Regions from separate parts of the Synechococcus sp. HK05 genome, predicted to be linked through region 3. Evidence: predicted binding sites of a transcription regulator. Region 3 holds the regulator's gene; each other region holds the start of a gene.
The links. Region 3 encodes NtcA, which controls nitrogen genes in cyanobacteria. Its sites were predicted from a motif close to GTANCNNNNGNTAC; they were not measured.
Positions count from the first base shown of each region.

Region 1: a site for NtcA is predicted at 2,079-2,092, ahead of KUL97_RS11365 (molybdenum cofactor guanylyltransferase). Genes of this name have one in related genera too.
Region 2: a site for NtcA is predicted at 2,684-2,697, ahead of KUL97_RS11390 (anthranilate phosphoribosyltransferase family protein). Genes of this name have one in related genera too.
Region 4: a site for NtcA is predicted at 2,084-2,097, ahead of KUL97_RS11465 (circularly permuted type 2 ATP-grasp protein). Genes of this name have one in related genera too.

Region 1 is NZ_JAHRXJ010000011.1:390,981-395,187, reverse strand. Features, by position in the region: gene KUL97_RS11375 (molybdopterin oxidoreductase family protein) at 1-235, opposite strand, end outside; gene KUL97_RS11370 (MFS transporter) at 325-1,881, opposite strand; gene KUL97_RS11365 (molybdenum cofactor guanylyltransferase) at 2,179-2,763, shown strand; gene KUL97_RS11360 (GTP 3',8-cyclase MoaA) at 2,763-3,791, shown strand; gene moaB (molybdenum cofactor biosynthesis protein B) at 3,874-4,207, opposite strand, start outside.
Region 2 is NZ_JAHRXJ010000011.1:396,551-400,757, forward strand. Features, by position in the region: gene KUL97_RS11375 (molybdopterin oxidoreductase family protein) at 1-658, shown strand, start outside; gene KUL97_RS11380 (nitrate reductase associated protein) at 619-1,083, opposite strand; gene KUL97_RS11385 (hypothetical protein) at 1,373-1,534, shown strand; gene KUL97_RS11390 (anthranilate phosphoribosyltransferase family protein) at 1,537-2,622, opposite strand; gene cynS (cyanase) at 2,847-3,308, shown strand; gene KUL97_RS11400 (HEAT repeat domain-containing protein) at 3,365-4,162, opposite strand; gene KUL97_RS11405 (formate/nitrite transporter family protein) at 4,165-4,207, opposite strand, start outside.
Region 3 is NZ_JAHRXJ010000011.1:31,672-35,878, forward strand. Features, by position in the region: gene dcd (dCTP deaminase) at 1-264, opposite strand, end outside; gene KUL97_RS09635 (cob(I)yrinic acid a,c-diamide adenosyltransferase) at 264-884, opposite strand; gene rph (ribonuclease PH) at 1,007-1,741, shown strand; gene ntcA (global nitrogen regulator NtcA) at 1,806-2,546, shown strand; gene KUL97_RS09650 (DUF3084 domain-containing protein) at 2,585-3,742, shown strand; gene KUL97_RS09655 (resolvase) at 3,739-4,170, shown strand; gene KUL97_RS09660 (DUF3146 family protein) at 4,179-4,207, opposite strand, start outside.
Region 4 is NZ_JAHRXJ010000011.1:410,275-414,481, forward strand. Features, by position in the region: gene KUL97_RS11460 (alpha-E domain-containing protein) at 1-601, opposite strand, end outside; gene KUL97_RS11465 (circularly permuted type 2 ATP-grasp protein) at 595-2,034, opposite strand; gene KUL97_RS11470 (PilZ domain-containing protein) at 2,147-2,545, shown strand; gene ureC (urease subunit alpha) at 2,530-4,207, opposite strand, start outside.

The sequences.
Region 1 (4,207 bases), 360 kb from region 3:
ACGGCTCGCTCAAGCGGCCGCGGGCCAGGGTGTCACCCACCGTGGCCCCCTTGATGCACACCTGCCCCTGACTGGAGGGGTGCTGGCGATCACCGCGGGCCGTCCACACCGGGTTGCCTTCGGCATCACGCTTCACCGCCTGACCCGGCTGGGCGGGCGGCATCAGCTCGAGCCCGCAACCCACACCGCAGTAGGGGCACTGACTGCGCACACTGCCGGTTGAGGAATGGGCCATGGAGCGAGCAAAAGACGGAGAAAGGGGAACCCCGGAGGGCTCCCCTGCTGCCACCCATGCCTCGCTGGGTGGTGATGGTTGGCGAAAACTCAGACCTGCGCCAGAGCCGTTTCGTCGGCGTGTTCTTCGGCGAAGGAACCCTTGGGCTCCTTGAGGAAGAAGTAGCAAAGGAAGCCCACAATCAGGCCGGCAATCCCCAGGATCTGGAAGAAGGCACTATTCGATGCCGCCACAATCTCAGCACTGGGTTCAGCCGCATCACCGCCCATCCAAATGGGAAGCAGGCTGAAGATGGTGAGGTAAGCCACGGCGCCCACGTTGCCGTAGGCACCCACCATGCCGGCGATCTGGCCGGTGACCCGCTTCTTCACCAGGGGCACCATGGCGAAGGTGGCGCCTTCACCCGCCTGCACAAAGAAGGAGCAGGCCATGGTGAGCAGCACAGCGATCGCAATCCCCGCCGTACCGGTAAAGGTTCCAGGCTTGATCAGGCTCATCACCAGATAGCCGATGCCCAGACCAATGGTCAGGAAGCCCATCGTGCCCTTGCGGCTGCCCATGCGATCAGAGATGAGTCCACCGCCGGGGCGTGCCACCAGGTTCACGAAGGCGTAGCAGGAAGCCAGGATGCCGGCTGTGGCCTTGGGCAGATCAAAGGTGCTCTCGAAGAAGGCCGGCAGCATCGACACCACGGCCAGCTCAGAGCCAAAGTTCACGATGTAGGTGAGCTCAAGAATGGCCACCTGTTTGAACTCATAGCGATCCTCCTTGGGGTAGGTCTTGTTGCCAAGGATCAGATCACGGTTGGTGCGGATGATGCCCCAGGTTTGGAAGGCAAACCAGATCAGCACCAACGCCATACCGATGGTGTAGCCGGTGGCATCGAGGAACTTGACCTTCTGCAGGCGCCACACCAGCACAGCCAGGATGGCAGCGAAGGGCACATTCATACCCAGCAGACCCCAGAAGTCCTTCATGGAGGTCACTTCCAGGCCAGCTGATTTGGCAGGCTTCTGGTAGGTCTTGCCCGGGGGAGTATCGGAAACGTTGGCGTAATAGATGAAACCATACACCGCCGAGATGATGCCGGTGAGGGCGATGGCACCGCGCCAATTGAGGATTTCACCGGTGGGCAGCTCAAAGCCACCGGAGAAGGAGAGCCAACCGGCCACGATCACGAGGGTGAGGGCGGAGAAGGCTGAACCGAAGTTGCCCCAGCCGCCGTAAACACCCTCAGCCAAACCGATTTCCTTCGGCGGGAACCACTCGGCCACCATGCGGATGCCGATCACAAAGCCAGCACCCACGATCGAGAGCAGCAGACGAGCCACCACCAACTGGCTGAAATCCTGGGCTGCAGCAAACATCAAGCAGGGAATGGCCGCAAACACCAACAACGTGGAGTAGGTGATGCGCGGGCCGAACTTATCCAGCAGCATCCCGATCAGGATGCGAGCCGGCACGGTGAGGGCCACATTGCAGATGGCCAGGGTGCGGATCTGGGGCACGGTGAGGCCGAAATCAGCCTTCACCGTGGTGGCCAGAGGTGCCAGGTTGAACCAAACAACAAAGGTGAGGAAAAAGGCGAACCAGGTGAGATGGAGCGTTCGATATCTCCCCTGGAACGACCAGAGGTCGCCAAGCATGAACGAGCTTCGATGGAACGAGACGAACCCTGGCCCTCAGAACAGCAGCGACCGGGATAGGCAATGCAACGGCGCCAATGCAAACCGTTGCAGGGATTGCACCACCCAGCAGAGGCCTCGAGATGTGGCGGCTGCTACAAAACAAGCGAGCATCGCGAGACCAACAACCAACGCGGCCCTCAAAGCCGGAAGCATCCGTAGCAACGGCTACATCTCGAGGCTCAACATGCGCGAAAGGCTCGCAACTTGCCCCAGCTCTACCCTTCAACTCGGCTTGAGAGACAACCAGCGGTTGTGATGGTGCGCTCTTGCCTACTGAGTGGTGGCGCCAGCCAGCGCATGGGTCGCGACAAGGCGCTCCTGCCCCACCAAGCTGGAGGCAGCTGGCTGGAGCACACCCTGCAGCAGCTAGCTGAGCTCGGAGCCCCGATCACATTGCTCACGCGCTGGCCGGAACATCTCCAGCTGGCCCGCGACCTCGAGCTACCGCAGCTCGAGGCGATTGCCGAGCCGCCTCCCTGGCAAGGCCCCTTGCTGGCACTGCATCGCCTGATGGAGCTCCATCCCGATCAACAGCTCCTGCTGTGCCCAGTGGATATGCCCGGGCTGGACAGCGCTGTGCTGCACCAGCTGCTGCAGGCAGCGGGCAGTGATGCAACCGCAATCCATCTGGCCCACGACGGCCACCGCAGCCAACCCCTCCTGGGGATCTACCCCGCCACGAAACCAAGGCGCGATCGCCTCGAGCGCACCATTGCCACGGGGGAGCGCAGGCTGCAACGGTGGTTGGCCGATGAACGGTGCTGCAGCGTGCAGCTGAAGGCAGAGTCGATACAGAACGTGAACCGTTTTGATGAGCTGGAGCCGCTCAGCCCTCTGTGATGCCAGCCGTTGATGCCCTGGGCAGGCCCTTGGGCGTGCTGCGGCTCTCGCTCACAGCCCGCTGCAACCTGGCCTGCCCCTATTGCCTACCGGATGGGCAGGAGCCCCCGGGGCTGCTGAGCCTGGAGCAGCGGCTGCAGCTGATTACAGCGGCGGTCGCCCTGGGGGCGCGCAGCCTGCGCCTAACGGGCGGCGAACCGCTGCTGTATCCACAGCTCGAGGCCCTAATCCGCGCCTGCCAAGCCCTACGCGAGCAGGGCTTACACGAGATCGCCCTCACGAGCAATGGCCTGCTGCTGAGCGCCGAACGCGCCCAGCGCCTGCGCAGCGCTGGCCTGGATCGCCTCACCCTGAGCCTGGATGGCAGCAACCCCGCCAGCGTGGCAACCATGGCGGGCCTGGCGGATGAGGCAGCTGGCGCGCGAGCCCTCCAGCAGGTGTTGGAGGCGATCGAGCATGCACGCTGCGCCGGCTTTGATCCAGCCACTGGCGCTCTGAAGCTCAACGCGGTGATCCAGCGAGGCCGCAACGAGGATCAACTGCTGCCCCTGGCGGCCTTGGGCCGCCAGCGCGGCCTAGAACTTCGCCTGATCGAATACATGGATGTGGGCAACCGCAACGGCTGGAGTGGGGCCGATGTTGTGCCCGCCGCCGCGATGGTGCAAACGATTCATGAGCGCTGGCCGCTGGAGGCCATGGGCCGAGCCCAGCACGGCACTGCCAACCGATGGCGTTACAGCGATGGGCATGGCGCCGTGGCCGTGGTGGCATCGGTGAGTGAACCCTTCTGCGGCGATTGCAACCGGCTGCGCATCACGGCCGATGGCATCGCTTACACCTGCCTGTTTGCAGCCCCCGGCAGCGGTGTGGATCTACGGCCCTGGCTGCAACCGGGGATCACGCCCGCTCAACTGCACCAAGCGATGGCAGACCTCTGGATCGCACGCACCGATCGTTACAGCGAAACCCGCGAGCGCACCGGCGCCACCAAGCAGCCCCACGCAGAGATGGCCTATCTCGGCGGCTGACGCTGCTCCAGCGAAGTAGCCCGAGACACCGGCCCATTCCACTGAGGCGTAGAGAAAGGCCAACAGGGGGCATCACCGGAGCTCAGCCCGCCGGCTCTGTCAAACGCGACAGCAACTGCACCAAATTGCAGGGGCGTGTGGCTTCATTGAGCTGAGCTGAGATCAAGCGATCCCAGGCGGTTTCCACCGCATCCAACGAACCCGGCAGCACGAAAATCACCGTGCCATTGGCCACCCCGGCAAGGCAGCGGCTCTGGAGGGTACTGGTGCCAATCGTTTCGAAGGAGAGCACCCGAAACAGCTCCCCGAAACCCTCGATCGTTTTATCCAGCAGGGGTGCCACCGCTTCTGGCGTGCCATCCCGGCCGGTGAGCCCCGTGCCGCCGCTGCTGATCACCACCTGCACGGCCGGATCA
Region 2 (4,207 bases), 360 kb from region 3:
GTGTGATGTGTCGGGTTTGAGCCATGCGCTGCTGGAGCAGGAGGGCCCGCAGCAGTGGCCGTTCCCCCAAGGCTCAGAGGCCAGCAGCGGCTCCAAACGCCTCTATGCCAACGGCTGCTTCCCCACACCGTCGGGCCGGGCCCGGTTCGTGGTGGATCCGGTGCTTGGCCTGGCGGAGCCTCCCTGTGCGGTGTATCCCCTGGTGCTCACGGTGGGCCGCTATTTGGGGCAGTGGCACACGATGACGCGCACGGCCAAGGTGGATCGCTTGCAGACCATGCATCCCGAGCCACTCCTCGAGATCCATCCCAACGACGCCAAGCGCTTCGGCGTGGTGCATGGCGAGCTGGCGGCCGTGAGCTCAAGGCGTGGCAGCGTCACCGCCAAGGTGCTGGTGAGTGATCGCATTCGCCCGGGTTCGGTGTTTCTGCCGATGCACTGGGGCTTCAGCCAGGACCAGGCCTGTGAAGCCAATGTGTTGATGCACGATCAGGCGTGCCCGATCTCCAAGCAGCCTGAACTGAAGGCCACGGCGGTGGTGGTGGCGCCTGCCGTGTCGGTGGTGAAGCCGGTGGAGCAGAGCGAGGGCCGTTTGCAGCGGCTGCGGCGCCTGTTTCTTCAGCCCAGCACTTCTGAGAACGCGGCCTCCAGGTTGTGATGGTCGTGGCCGGGGCGGGCCAGTTTGCAGAGGGCGAAGCGCTCAAGTTCGTTGAGTTGTTGCCACTGTTCAACGCCCAGGGCGATGCCGCGTTCGCTGGCGGCGGCCGCCACATGGGCTGCCACCAAGGTGCTCAGCTGCCAGGGCTCTTCCCGTGCCGGTGGTAGCGGTTTCGCTTCCCCGTCGGCCATCGAGCGGGTGAGGGTGCGGCAGTGCTCCGCCATGGCCGCGAGGGCTGCTGGTTGATCATCCCAATCCACCAAGTCTTGCCGCTGCGCCTGGCTCATCGCCAGCCAGTGGTTCAGCTTCAGCTTGAGCCCGATGAGATCCAACTTCCGGCGCACGCAGAGCGGAATGCAGCGCCATTGGCCCACAAAGTCTTGTTCGAAGCCGAAGCAGTGGTTGGCTGTTGGATTTGGTGTCATCGGTTGCCGCGCGGGTAGCGCACTGCCACGACCATGCCTTCATTCAAGTGGTTGAGCGATGCGCTTTGCGATTGCCCTGGGAATGAGTCTTGGGGTGTGCCATGGCTGGATCACAGCAGATCAGCGTCAGCTGGCTCTCTCCAGCTGGGGTTTGGGTGCTGCCTCTGCAACGTTTCTCGCGCCTGCCGCTGGCATGGGTTGGGCGGAGTCTCCATAGTGATCGAAGTGATGCTTCGGTTTGATGGCTCTTCGTTCCTCGGCAGTTCGCACTGAGCGCAGCCCCATCACCGTGGCTGCCGGATTCATCGGGGCCTTTGTGGTGGCCTCCCTTGCGGTTCAGCTGGTTCGCAGCATGCAAACCGCCCAGGCTGTGGCACCGGCTCAGCCCAGCGCTGTGCAACCCGTGGTGGCCCATCAAGCCACCCTCTGGCAAGACCTCGGCAGCCGCTGAGCTCAGGCCTGAGGGCCTGCGTGATCTCGAAGCTGCTGCAGGCGTTGCAACACGGCACCGCTCTGCAGCAGCTCCCGCGCATGATCCAGGCCGCTGGCCTGATCAGGGTCGAGGCCGGCTTGCCAGAGATAGGTGCCGGCATTCCAGATCAGGGGGTTGGCCAGCTCTCCTTGGCCGCCGAGGGCCGCCATGGCCTGGGCCCCCCAGGTTTCGATGCCTTCCCAGAGGGGATCGTGGCCAAAGCAGCCATGGTCGCGGGGGTGCAGGATTTGGCGCCCTTCACCGCCGTTGCTGGGCCGCCCGGTGACGCAAGCGCGGCTGATGGGTAGATCGGTGCTGCCTTCCAGGCCCTTCACCGTGAGCACGTTGGTTTCACCCGCCAGCTCCAGGGCTTGCCATGCTCTTGCTTCGGTGGGTGGATGCACGAACCCGCTCACCAGCAGATGCTCACCCTGGTGGGCTGTCCACAACAGTTCCAGGCTGGCCACCGGGGGGCGCTTGCCCAGATCTTCCCGGTAGCTGATCAGGCTTTCGGCGGCAGGGAAATGGTCGGGCTGATGCACCAGAGCCAGTTGCAACTGATCCAGTTGCTGTTGCACCCAGCTGAGGCTGCGGCCTCCGAGGCCTACGCCCAGGGCCTCAAACAGTTCCACGGCGGTGATGCCGTATTTCACCGGCATGCGCCCCGCACCCTGCAGCACCACCGGTAGCCCGGCCGAGGCGAGCACCAGGGCTGTGAGGGGATAGATCGGTGCGGTGCGCGTGCGCCCATCGAAGGGCATCCCAAAACTGATCGCTGGGCTGCTGGTGTGCAGCTGAGGCCCGCGGCGCCTGTACACATCCAGCATCCCGGTGAGCTCCTGGGGCTCCGGCCGGCGGATGCGGTGGGCAATCAGGAACGCGCCGATCTGAGCTGGGCTGGCGCCTCCATCGAGGATCAGCTCCATGGCATCGGCGGCCTCGGCGCGGCTCAGGCCACTGCTGGTGTGTTCGCCGCTGCCGATTTTGCGCAGATAGGTTTTGAAGCGCTCCCGGCTCGCAGCGCTGCACAGTTGATCTGGGGTGGCGGCGGGGGCAGCGAGCGTCAAGCCGGTTATCGCTAAAGCTGGGTCTCAACTGCGATTCTGCGCGCCGATGGGGCGGCTTCTGGTAGCGATCGCTACCAGAATGATGCGGCCTTCGGTTGCAACGGCTGCATTGTTGAGGCCTTGGGTCGGGCGATTCTTGAAACCGGAACGGCGCTTTTTTCTGAGCGTTCCGTTGCTGTTTTGCCGCAACTGCGGCTTTTGGTATGACTGTTACCCCCGCTGCAATGCCCTCCCTTGCGGCTCCCTCCCAGGCCACGATCACAGCCACACTCATGGCGGCCAAGAAGGCCAAAGGTTTGAGCTTTGCGGATCTCGAGGCGGCGTTGGGTCGCGATGAAGTGTGGATCGCTTCTCTCTTCTATGGCCAGTCCACGGCATCCGTTGAAGAGGCCGCCAAGTTGGCTGAACTCCTCAGCCTGGATCCTGCGATCACCGAAGCCCTGCAGGCCTATCCCACCAAGGGTGGCCTGGATCCTGTGATCCCCACAGATCCCCTGATCTACCGCTTCTACGAGATCATGCAGGTGTATGGCATGCCGCTCAAGGATGTGATTCAGGAGAAGTTCGGCGATGGCATTATGAGTGCGATCGATTTCACTCTTGATGTCGACAAGGTTGCTGATCCTGCTGGCGACCGTGTCAAGGTCACGATGTGCGGTAAGTTCCTGCCCTACAAAAAATGGTGATCTGAGCGTTCACCCGGCGAGCCCGCTTCGGCGGGCTTTTTTGATGGCTTGCTCTATCAGAGCGTGAGATTTTGCGCGCGCAGCTGTTGCTCCAGCCAGGCGCGATGACGCACCTGCGCCTGGAGTTGCCGGCGGATGCAGGTGTCCAGCCGTGAAGGCTGCTGCTGTCTCATGCGGGCGAGCAGCAGCCGGCAGCTGTCTTGGCTGCCAATGCAGCCCAGGGCCTGGATGGCGGTTTCCGCCACGCCAGGCAGCTGATCGGCATCGATGCAGGAATCCAGCACGGCCAGAATTTCAGGCTCCTGGCGGCGTTGCAGCAGTCGCAAGGTGGCGATCACCACCTCGGCGCGCAGGTCGTTCAGGAGGGGTTGGGTGAGTGTGAGCAACGCTTCAGTGCTCAGGCTGCGGCTGCGGAAGGTGAGCAGTGCCAAGCCAGCCAATCGCTCCGCTTGGGCCGGCGCGGCCAGGGCCGATTCAATGATGGAGAGGTCAATCTCCTGGCCCCAGCAGGCCAGCGCTTCGAGCACGGCAGGGCGTAGCTCTCCGGCTTGGTGCAGCCACTGCAGCAGTTGATCCCTTGCCTGTGGGTGATGGCAGATGCCCAGGGCGCGGATCAATGGAAGGCTGCAGCCTCCATCGCTGCAGAGCTCCAGGATCAAAGCGATGGCCCCGGGGCCGGCCATGCCCAGCCGCTCGCCGACGGCGAGGGCCAGATCAGGGTCGGCGATCCGGGGCAGGAGTTCAGCCAGTTCTTCGGGGCTGAGGGGTTGCCGCCGCCAGCGACCCAGCCGGGTGGCGAGCTCGGTGTGCTGCTCAGCCGAGAGCACACCTTGGGCAGCGGCAGTGGAGGGCATGATCAGCGGGCGCCCAGTTCGGCGGCGAGCTCGCGTTCGAGCTTC
Region 3 (4,207 bases):
GCCGTCCTCATCGCGGTGCAGGGGGGCGGGCTCGAGGTTGGCCGGGTTGAACCGCTTGGGGTTCATCACCGTGCCCGGCACGTGCTTGAAGATCAGGAATTCCTGAGGCGACAGGCGCAGGTCGTAGCCGTAGGAGGAGCAGCCGAAGCTGAGCACCGGCTGGGCACCGTTGTCGGGATCGAGATGGCGCACCAGCTTGGGCTGGAAGGGCTCGAGCATGCCGGCTGCGGCTTGCTCGTTAATCCAGCGGTCGTTTTTGAGCATCAGAAACCTCGGCGCAGCTGCGTGACCTGATCCGCCATCGCCAGCAGGGCGCTGGGCATGGAAGGTCCCGTCAGAATCACATCCAGGTTGGAGGGCCGCTGCTCGAGAGCCGCCAGCACCTCCGCTTCCTCGAGGTATCCGAGCTCCACCGCCAGGCCCAGCTCATCGAGCACCAGCTGATCCAGCTGACCCGCCAGCATCTGCTCGCGGGTGAACGCCCACACCTCACGCACAGCCTCCCGCTCCGCGGCCCCAGCCGCATCGGCCGCCGCTGGTTCCGCCAGGCAACCAGCCACGGCAGGGCGCAACCACTGCAGCCGGCCGCACAGCCAGACGCTGCGCTCCAGCCCCTGGTCGACCCCGCCTTTCAGGAACTGGCTGATCAACACCCGGCTACCGAGACCGGCACTGCGCAGGGCCTGACTGAACACGCCGCTGAAACTGCCGCGAAACGAAGCGGTGTGCACCTGCAGCAAACCTTCCTGCTGCGCCACCAGGCGCAGGCTGCGCCCAGGCGCAGACACCGAGCTCACGGCTCGCCCGCCACCGCCGGCTCGATGACCAGGCCGGAATGGGCCGCTGGAGCCATTGCCGGGAAGGGCTGCAATGCTCGCCGTCATCTCCGCTTGGCCGCCGCGCTGAATCCTGAATGTAGCGGTGGTGAACCGATGGGCAAGCATCAGCCACTACCTGTAGTGCAAACACCCGTACCATCGGGCCAACGCAGATCCAGGCCCCAACGATGCCCGCAGCCCCCTCCCGCAGCGATGGACGCAGCCCGAGCGAACTGCGCCCAACCCGCTTCGACTGGGATCCAATGGGTTTTGCCCTGAGCTCGGTCACCGTGCACACCGGCCGCACCGCGGTGATCTGCAGCGTCTGCCTGGAGGAGGGTGTGCCGAAATGGCGGAAGGGCTCCGGCAAGGGCTGGCTCAGCGCGGACTACCGCCTGCTCCCCGCCAGCACCCCGAGCCGCCAGCCGCGAGAGCTGATGAAACTGTCGGGCCGCACCCAGGAAATCCAGCGGTTGATCGCCCGCAGCCTGCGGGCCTGCCTGGATCTCGAAGCCCTGGGCGAACGCAGCCTCCACATCGACTGCGATGTCCTGCAGGCCGATGCCGGCACCCGCACCGCCTCAATCACCGGTGCCTGGGCGGCGCTGGCCCTGGGACTGCAGCGCCTGGAGGCTCGCGGCGTTCTCAACCGCTCACCCCTCCTGGAGCAGGTGGCAGCGGTGTCGGTGGGGCTGGTGGATGGCCATGGCCTGCTCGACCTCGACTACAGCGAAGACAGCCGCGCCGAGGTGGATCTCAATGTGGTGATGAACAGCCAGGGGCAACTGCTGGAGGTGCAGGGCACCGCCGAGGGGGCTCCCTTCTCGCGGCACCAGCTCAACCAACTCCTGGATCTGGCGGACGACGGGCTGCAGCGGCTTCGGCATAGTCAGCTGCAGGCGCTGGAGCAAGCCCCGAAATAGTGTCAATCACTACAAGAGTCCGCAGGGGTGATCCGTAGGGTCCGCCTCAAATTGCCCCGCCGTTATGGTCGGCGCCCAGCCAGGCTTCAGCCGCTACTCCCCAAGCCCCACCACCGGCGCCGCAGGGCTCTCACCGGTGGCCGGATCTCCCGTGGCCTCCAACGCCACCCTGCTGGATGTGATCCGTGGCCTCAGTGGCAGCACCACCGAAACAGTGGAGCGCGGCAAAACCATTTTCTTCCCGGGCGATCCGGCCGAGAAGGTGTATCTGTTGCGGCGCGGCGCTGTTCGGCTCTCGCGCGTGTATGAATCGGGCGAAGAGATCACCGTGGCGCTGCTGCGGGAAAACAGCCTGTTTGGGGTGCTCTCGCTGCTCACGGGCCAGCGATCCGACCGCTTCTATCACGCTGTCGCCTTCACCCGGGTGGAGATGGTCACGGCCCCAGCCGCCTCGGTGCGCAAGGCGATCGAGCAGGACGCCAGCGTGGGTCTGCTGATGCTGCAAGGCCTCTCCTCACGCATCCTGCAAACGGAAACCATGATCGAAACCCTCACCCACCGCGACATGTCATCGCGGCTGGTGAGCTTTCTGCTGGTGCTCTGCCGCGATTTCGGCGTCCCCACCAGCGAAGGAATCACGATTGATCTGCGTCTCTCGCACCAGGCGATCGCCGAAGCCATTGGCTCCACGCGCGTCACGATCACTCGCCTGCTGGGGGATCTACGCAACGCGGGTCTGGTGCAGATCGACCGCAAAAAGATCACGGTGTTTGATCCGTTGGCCCTGGCCAAGCGCTTCAGCTGAGCGCTGTCCACCGATACTGAGCGTCGTCGCGCAAGCTTGTGTCGGGCTGGCTGCTAATCCTGGCGCTGCTGCTGCTGGGTGGAGTGCTCTCCACCCTCGGCGATCGGCTGGGCTCCAAGGTGGGCAAAGCGCGCCTCAGCTTGCTGGGGATGCGGCCGCGTCGCACGGCCGTGGTGATCACGGTGCTCACCGGCAGCCTGATCAGTGCCATCTCGCTCGGCCTGATGCTGCTGGTGAGCGATCGGCTGCGCACCGGCCTGTTTGAGCTCGACCAACTGGAGCGGCGCCTGCGCGAAGGCCGGGATGCCCTCGAGCGCAGCCAAAGCGATCTGAATGCCGCAGAGCAGGGGCGCCAGGAGGCCCGCAGCCAACTGGGCATGGTGGAAGCCCAGGCCGCTTCCCTACGCAAGGAGCTGGCACCGCTGCTGCAACAGCGCCGCCAACTGGAACAGGAACGCGACCAGCTCAGCCGCGAGATCGGCGCCAAGGATGCCGACATCCGCCGCAACCGCGAAGAGCTGACGCGGCTGAACACGCGCATCAGCGCCTCGGCCAAAGAGCTGCAGCAGCTGGAAACCAACCTGATCGCCCTCAGGCGCGGCGATGTGGTGATCAGCAGCGGCCAACCGCTGGAGATTGCCAAGGTGCGGATCCAAAGCCCTGAGCAGGCCAAGGTGGTGATCGAAGCCCTGCTCCGCCAAACCAACATCAACGTGTTCCAGCGGGTGCTGCCGGGGCAGCCCCCCAACCGCCAGATCCTGTTGGTTCCCCGCAGCGACATCACCAAGCTCGAAGGCATCCTGAGCAAACGGGGCGATTGGGTGGTGAGCCTGATCTCAGCCGCCAACGTGCTGAAGGGCGAACGCCAGGTGGTGGCCTTCCCCGATGTGCGCCGCAACAAGCAGGTGGTGAAAGCGGGCGAACAGTTGGCCACCACCGTGCTGGAAGGCGATGAACGCAGCCCGGAGCAGGTGCGCAGCCGCCTCAATCTGCTGCTCGCCTCGGCGTACAACACCGTGCAGCGGGCCGGCAGCCTGGCCAGCGGCCTTCAGTTCGATGCCGCGAGCGTGAACCAGCTGAGCCAGACCCTCATCAACCGCCCTACCGGCCAGGTGGTGCAACTGCAGGCGATCTCACTGCGCAACAGCGACCTGGTGGATCCGGTGGCCGTGGAACTGCGGGCGCTCCCGCGGTGAGCCACCTCGCCGCCATCGATCCGGGCCGGAGCAAATGCGGCCTGGTGCTGGCCGATCTGGAGCAGCTGCAAGTGCTGGCCGCCGGCGTGCTGCCACCGGAGCGCTGCCGGGTGCTGCTGCTGGAGTGGGCGCAAAGCCCGGGCTATGCAGCGGTGCTGCTGGGGGATGGCACCGGTAGCCGGCCCTGGCAGCAGTGGCTCCGCGCGCAGCAGCTGCACATGCAGCTGATCCCTGAGGCGGGCACCACCCTCGCCGCCAGGGATCGCTTCTGGCAACTAGAGCCCGCCCGCGGCTGGCGGCGATGGCTGCCCCGCGGTCTGCGCGTGCCTCCAAGGGATGTGGATGATGTGGTGGCCCAGTTGCTGCTCGAGCGCCACCTGGGCCAGGCGCTCAGCCGCAGTCCAGACCTGGAGCTCCTCGGCCGCTGAGGCCGCGCTTAAAACTTCGCGCGCACGGTGAAGGCGT
Region 4 (4,207 bases), 380 kb from region 3:
ACAGCGAAATCCACTGCAGTTCATCCAGCACGCCGCCCACCTCCTCCGGGCTGGGTAGCAGCAGGAAGTACTTCACATCGAGGATGCGCGTGGTTTTGTCGGCGCGCTCGATCAGCCGGCCCAGGCGGCTGAATTGCCACGAGAGATCCCGGCTCAAGGTGGCGTCGGTGATGCCATAGAAGAGCTGACAGCCGCGGCGGATTTCGCGCAGCTGCTCCTGGGGTGGCTGGTGCCAGAAGCTGTCGCTCTCCAGCAGGGTCCAATACAGATCGTTGATCTGCTCCCACATCTCGGTGGTGATCACATCGCGGATCTGGCGGGCGTTCTCCCGGGCCAGGGCGATGCAGTTCACGATGCAGCTGGGGTTGTCCTCAGCCTTCACCAGAAACTCCACCACCTGCTCAGGGCCCCCGCTGGGATAGAGCTGATCGAACAGTTCGCGATCACCGCTGGCATCGATCAGCGGCTGCCAGGGCTCGGCGCTGCCCGGGGGGCAGTCGAGCGCCATGGCCTCGCTCACCTCTACGAAGCGCGAGAGGTTCTCGGCGCGCTCCACGTAGCGATTGATCCAGTAGAGCGAATCCGCAACGCGGCTCAGCATGCGCTTTCCTCCACGATCCAGGTGTCTTTGCAGCCGCCGCCCTGCGACGAATTCACCACCAGCGATCCTCGCTTGAGGGCGACCCTGGTGAGGCCGCCAGGTGTGACCCAGGCTTCCTTGCCCCGCAGCACATAGGGCCGCAGGTCCACGTGGCAGGGATAGAGCTCCCCTTCACTCAGGGAGGGCACCGTGGAGAGCTCGAGGGTGGGCTGGGCGATGAAGTTGCGCGGATTGGCCTTGATCTTCTCGGCGAACTCGAGGATCTCCGCCTGGCTGGCGTGGGGGCCGATCAGCATCCCGTAGCCACCCGCTTCCGACACCGCCTTCACCACCAGCTCGTTCAGGTGCGCCAGCACGTAGGCCTGGTCATCGGGCCGTGAACACAGATAAGTGGGCACGTTCTCGATGATCGGTTCCTCGCCCAGGTAGTACCGCACCATCTCCGGCACGTAGGCGTAGATCAGCTTGTCGTCGGCCACGCCGGTGCCTGGTGCGTTGGCAATGGCCACGCGACCCTGGGCATACACCTCCATCAACCCGCGAACGCCCAGCATCGAATCGCTGCGGAACACATCCGGATCGAGGAAGTCGTCGTCGATGCGGCGGTAGATCACGTCCACCGGCTCGAGCCCCTGGGTGGTGCGCATCCACACCCGCCCGTCCTGGCAGGCGAGGTCACGCCCCTCCACCAGGGAGATGCCCATCTGCTGGGCTAGGTAGCTGTGCTCGAAATAGGCGCTGTTGAACACCCCCGGTGTGAGCAGCACCACCCGCGGGGTTTCCGTCCAGGGCGCCAGATCCCGCAGGGTCTGCAGCAGCTGTGAGGGATAGCTGTCGATCGGCTGCACGGTGCGGCCGCTGAACAGACTCGGGAACATGCGCTTCATCACGCGCCGGTTCTCGAGGAAGTAGGCCACCCCCGAGGGGCAGCGCAGGTTGTCTTCCAACACGCGCCAGGTGCCGGCGCCATCGCGCACCAGATCAAGCCCGGAGATCTGGCACCACTTGCCCAGGGGCGGGCGGAAGCCGCGCAGCTGCGGCCGCCAGCCCTGGGAGCTCTCCACGTCTTCCCGGGGGATCACGCCATCGCGAAGGATGGCCTGATCGCCATACACGTCTGCCAGAAACAGATCGATCGCCTCGAGGCGCTGGATCAGGCCGCGCTGCAGCAGGTCCCAGTCGCTGGAGCCGATCAGGCGGGGCAGGGGATCAAAGGGAAGGATGCGCTCACCGCCGCGGGTGCCGGAATCGTTGAGGCGGAAGGTGGCCCCCAGCCGCTTGAGCAGCATGCCGGCCGCGGCGTGGTTGCGGTTGAGTTGTTCCAACCCCAGGGCTCCCAGGGAGGAGAGCAGCGGTTGCAGCGCGCTGCGGGGTTCTTCGCTGGCGCTGAAATATTCGTCGTAGCCCTTGCTGGGCCGGTAGTCGGTGAACATCGCCGAGCCTGCGGTGGCGTGATCATGCAGAGCTTCCCGGCCCCCTCAGGTGGCTGTTGCTACGGAAGCGTTGGGTTGGCGCCGACCCGTGTGCCTGCCTAGCGTTTGGCTCATGGCGCACCCTGAGCAGCCCCTCGATGAATCCCTCTGGGATCAGGCGGGCCAGCCCTTCAATCGCCGCCATGAACCCCGCCTGGCGGTGGGCAGCGTGTTGCCGGTGCAGCTGCGCTTCCTGCCCGCCGGGCAGCCCCCACAGCCCTGGATCACCGCCGACATCCTCGACATCAGCCATGGCGGCATGGCGCTGCTGGTGCCCTGCTTGGCGGAGCCCCTGGTTGGTGAACCGCTATTGCTGGATGTGAGCCAGCATCCGGGGTTTGGGGCGGTGCGGCTCCCGGCGGTGCTGCGGTGGAGCCGCCCTGCCGGTGAGCTTGGGCTGGTGCAGCTGATCGGCGTGCAGCTGGACCAGCCGCTGCCCCGGGTGCCACCCCTGGTTCAGAGCAGGAAGTAGCGCTGCGCCATCGGCAGCACCTCGGCGGGCTCGCAGCTGAGCAGCTCGCCGTTGGCGAACACCTCGTAGGTCTGCGGGTCCACCTCCACCTTGGGCAGGGCGGTGTTGTTTTTCATCGCCGCCTTGTTGATGCCGCCGCGGGTGTTCTGCACCGGGACGCAGCGCCGCTCCAGCCCCAGCAGCCGCTGCACATCGGCGTCGAGGGCGGCCTGGCTCACGAAGGTGAGGCAGCTGGGGGCCAGCGCCTTGCCGTAGCTGGCAAACATCGGGCGGCCGTGCACCGGGCCGGGGGTGGGAATCGAGGCGTTGGCATCGCCCATCTGCGCCCACACGATCGAACCGCCCTTGAGCACCAGCTCCGGCTTCACGCCGAAGAAGCCCGGCTTCCACAGCACCAGATCCGCCAGTTTGCCCACCTCCACCGAGCCCACCTGGTGATCGATCCCATGGGCGATGGCTGGGTTGATCGTGGTCTTGGCGATGTAGCGCTTCAGGCGGGTGTTGTCGTTGCGGGCGCTGTCTTCGGCCAGGGCACCCCGCTGCACCTTCATCTTGTGGGCCGTCTGGAAGGTGCGGGTGATCACCTCGCCCACCCGGCCCATGGCCTGGGAATCGCTGGCGATGATTGAGAAGGCCCCGATGTCATGAAGGATGTCCTCGGCGGCGATCGTTTCGCGGCGGATGCGCGATTCGGCAAAGGCCACGTCCTCCGGGATCTTTGGATCGAGGTGGTGGCACACCATGAGCATGTCGAGGTGTTCCTCGAGCGTGTTCACCGTGTAGGGCCGGGTGGGGTTGGTGCTGCTGGGCAGCACGTTGGCCTCACCGCAGATCTTGATGATGTCGGGGGCGTGGCCGCCGCCGGCCCCCTCGGTGTGGAAGGTGTGGATGGTGCGGCCGCCGATGGCGCGGATCGTGTCCTCCACGAAGCCCGCTTCGTTGAGCGTGTCGGAGTGGATGCACACCTGCACATCGAAGCGGTCGGCCACCGTGAGGCAGCAGTCGATCGCGGCGGGGGTGGTGCCCCAGTCTTCATGGAGCTTGAGGCCGCAGGCACCGGCGCGGATCTGCTCTTCGATCGCCTCGGGGGTGGAGGCGTTGCCCTTGCCGTAGAAGCCCAGGTTCACCGGCAGGCCCTCGGCCGCCTGGAGCATGCGGCTGATGTGGAAGGCGCCGGGGGTGCAGGTGGTGGCGTTGGTGCCGGTGGCCGGGCCGGTGCCGCCGCCCATCAGGGTGGTCACGCCGCTGGCCAGGGCCGTTTCGATCTGCTGGGGGCAGATGAAGTGCACGTGGGTGTCGATCGAGCCCGCCGTGAGGATGTGCCCCTCGCCGGCGATCGCCTCGGTGCCGGGTCCCACCACGATGTCCACACCGGCCTGGGTGTCGGGGTTGCCCGCCTTGCCGATCGCCACGATGCGGCCATCGCGCAGGCCGATGTCGGCCTTCACAATCCCCCACCAATCCAGGATCAGGGCGTTGGTGATCACCGTGTCCACGGCGCCATCGGCGCGCGTGGTCTGGGCCTGACCCATCCCGTCGCGGATCACCTTGCCGCCGCCAAACTTCACCTCATCGCCGTAAACGGTGAAGTCGCGTTCCACCTCCAGGATCAGCTCGGTGTCGGCTAGGCGCAGACGGTCGCCGGTGGTGGGGCCGTAGGTC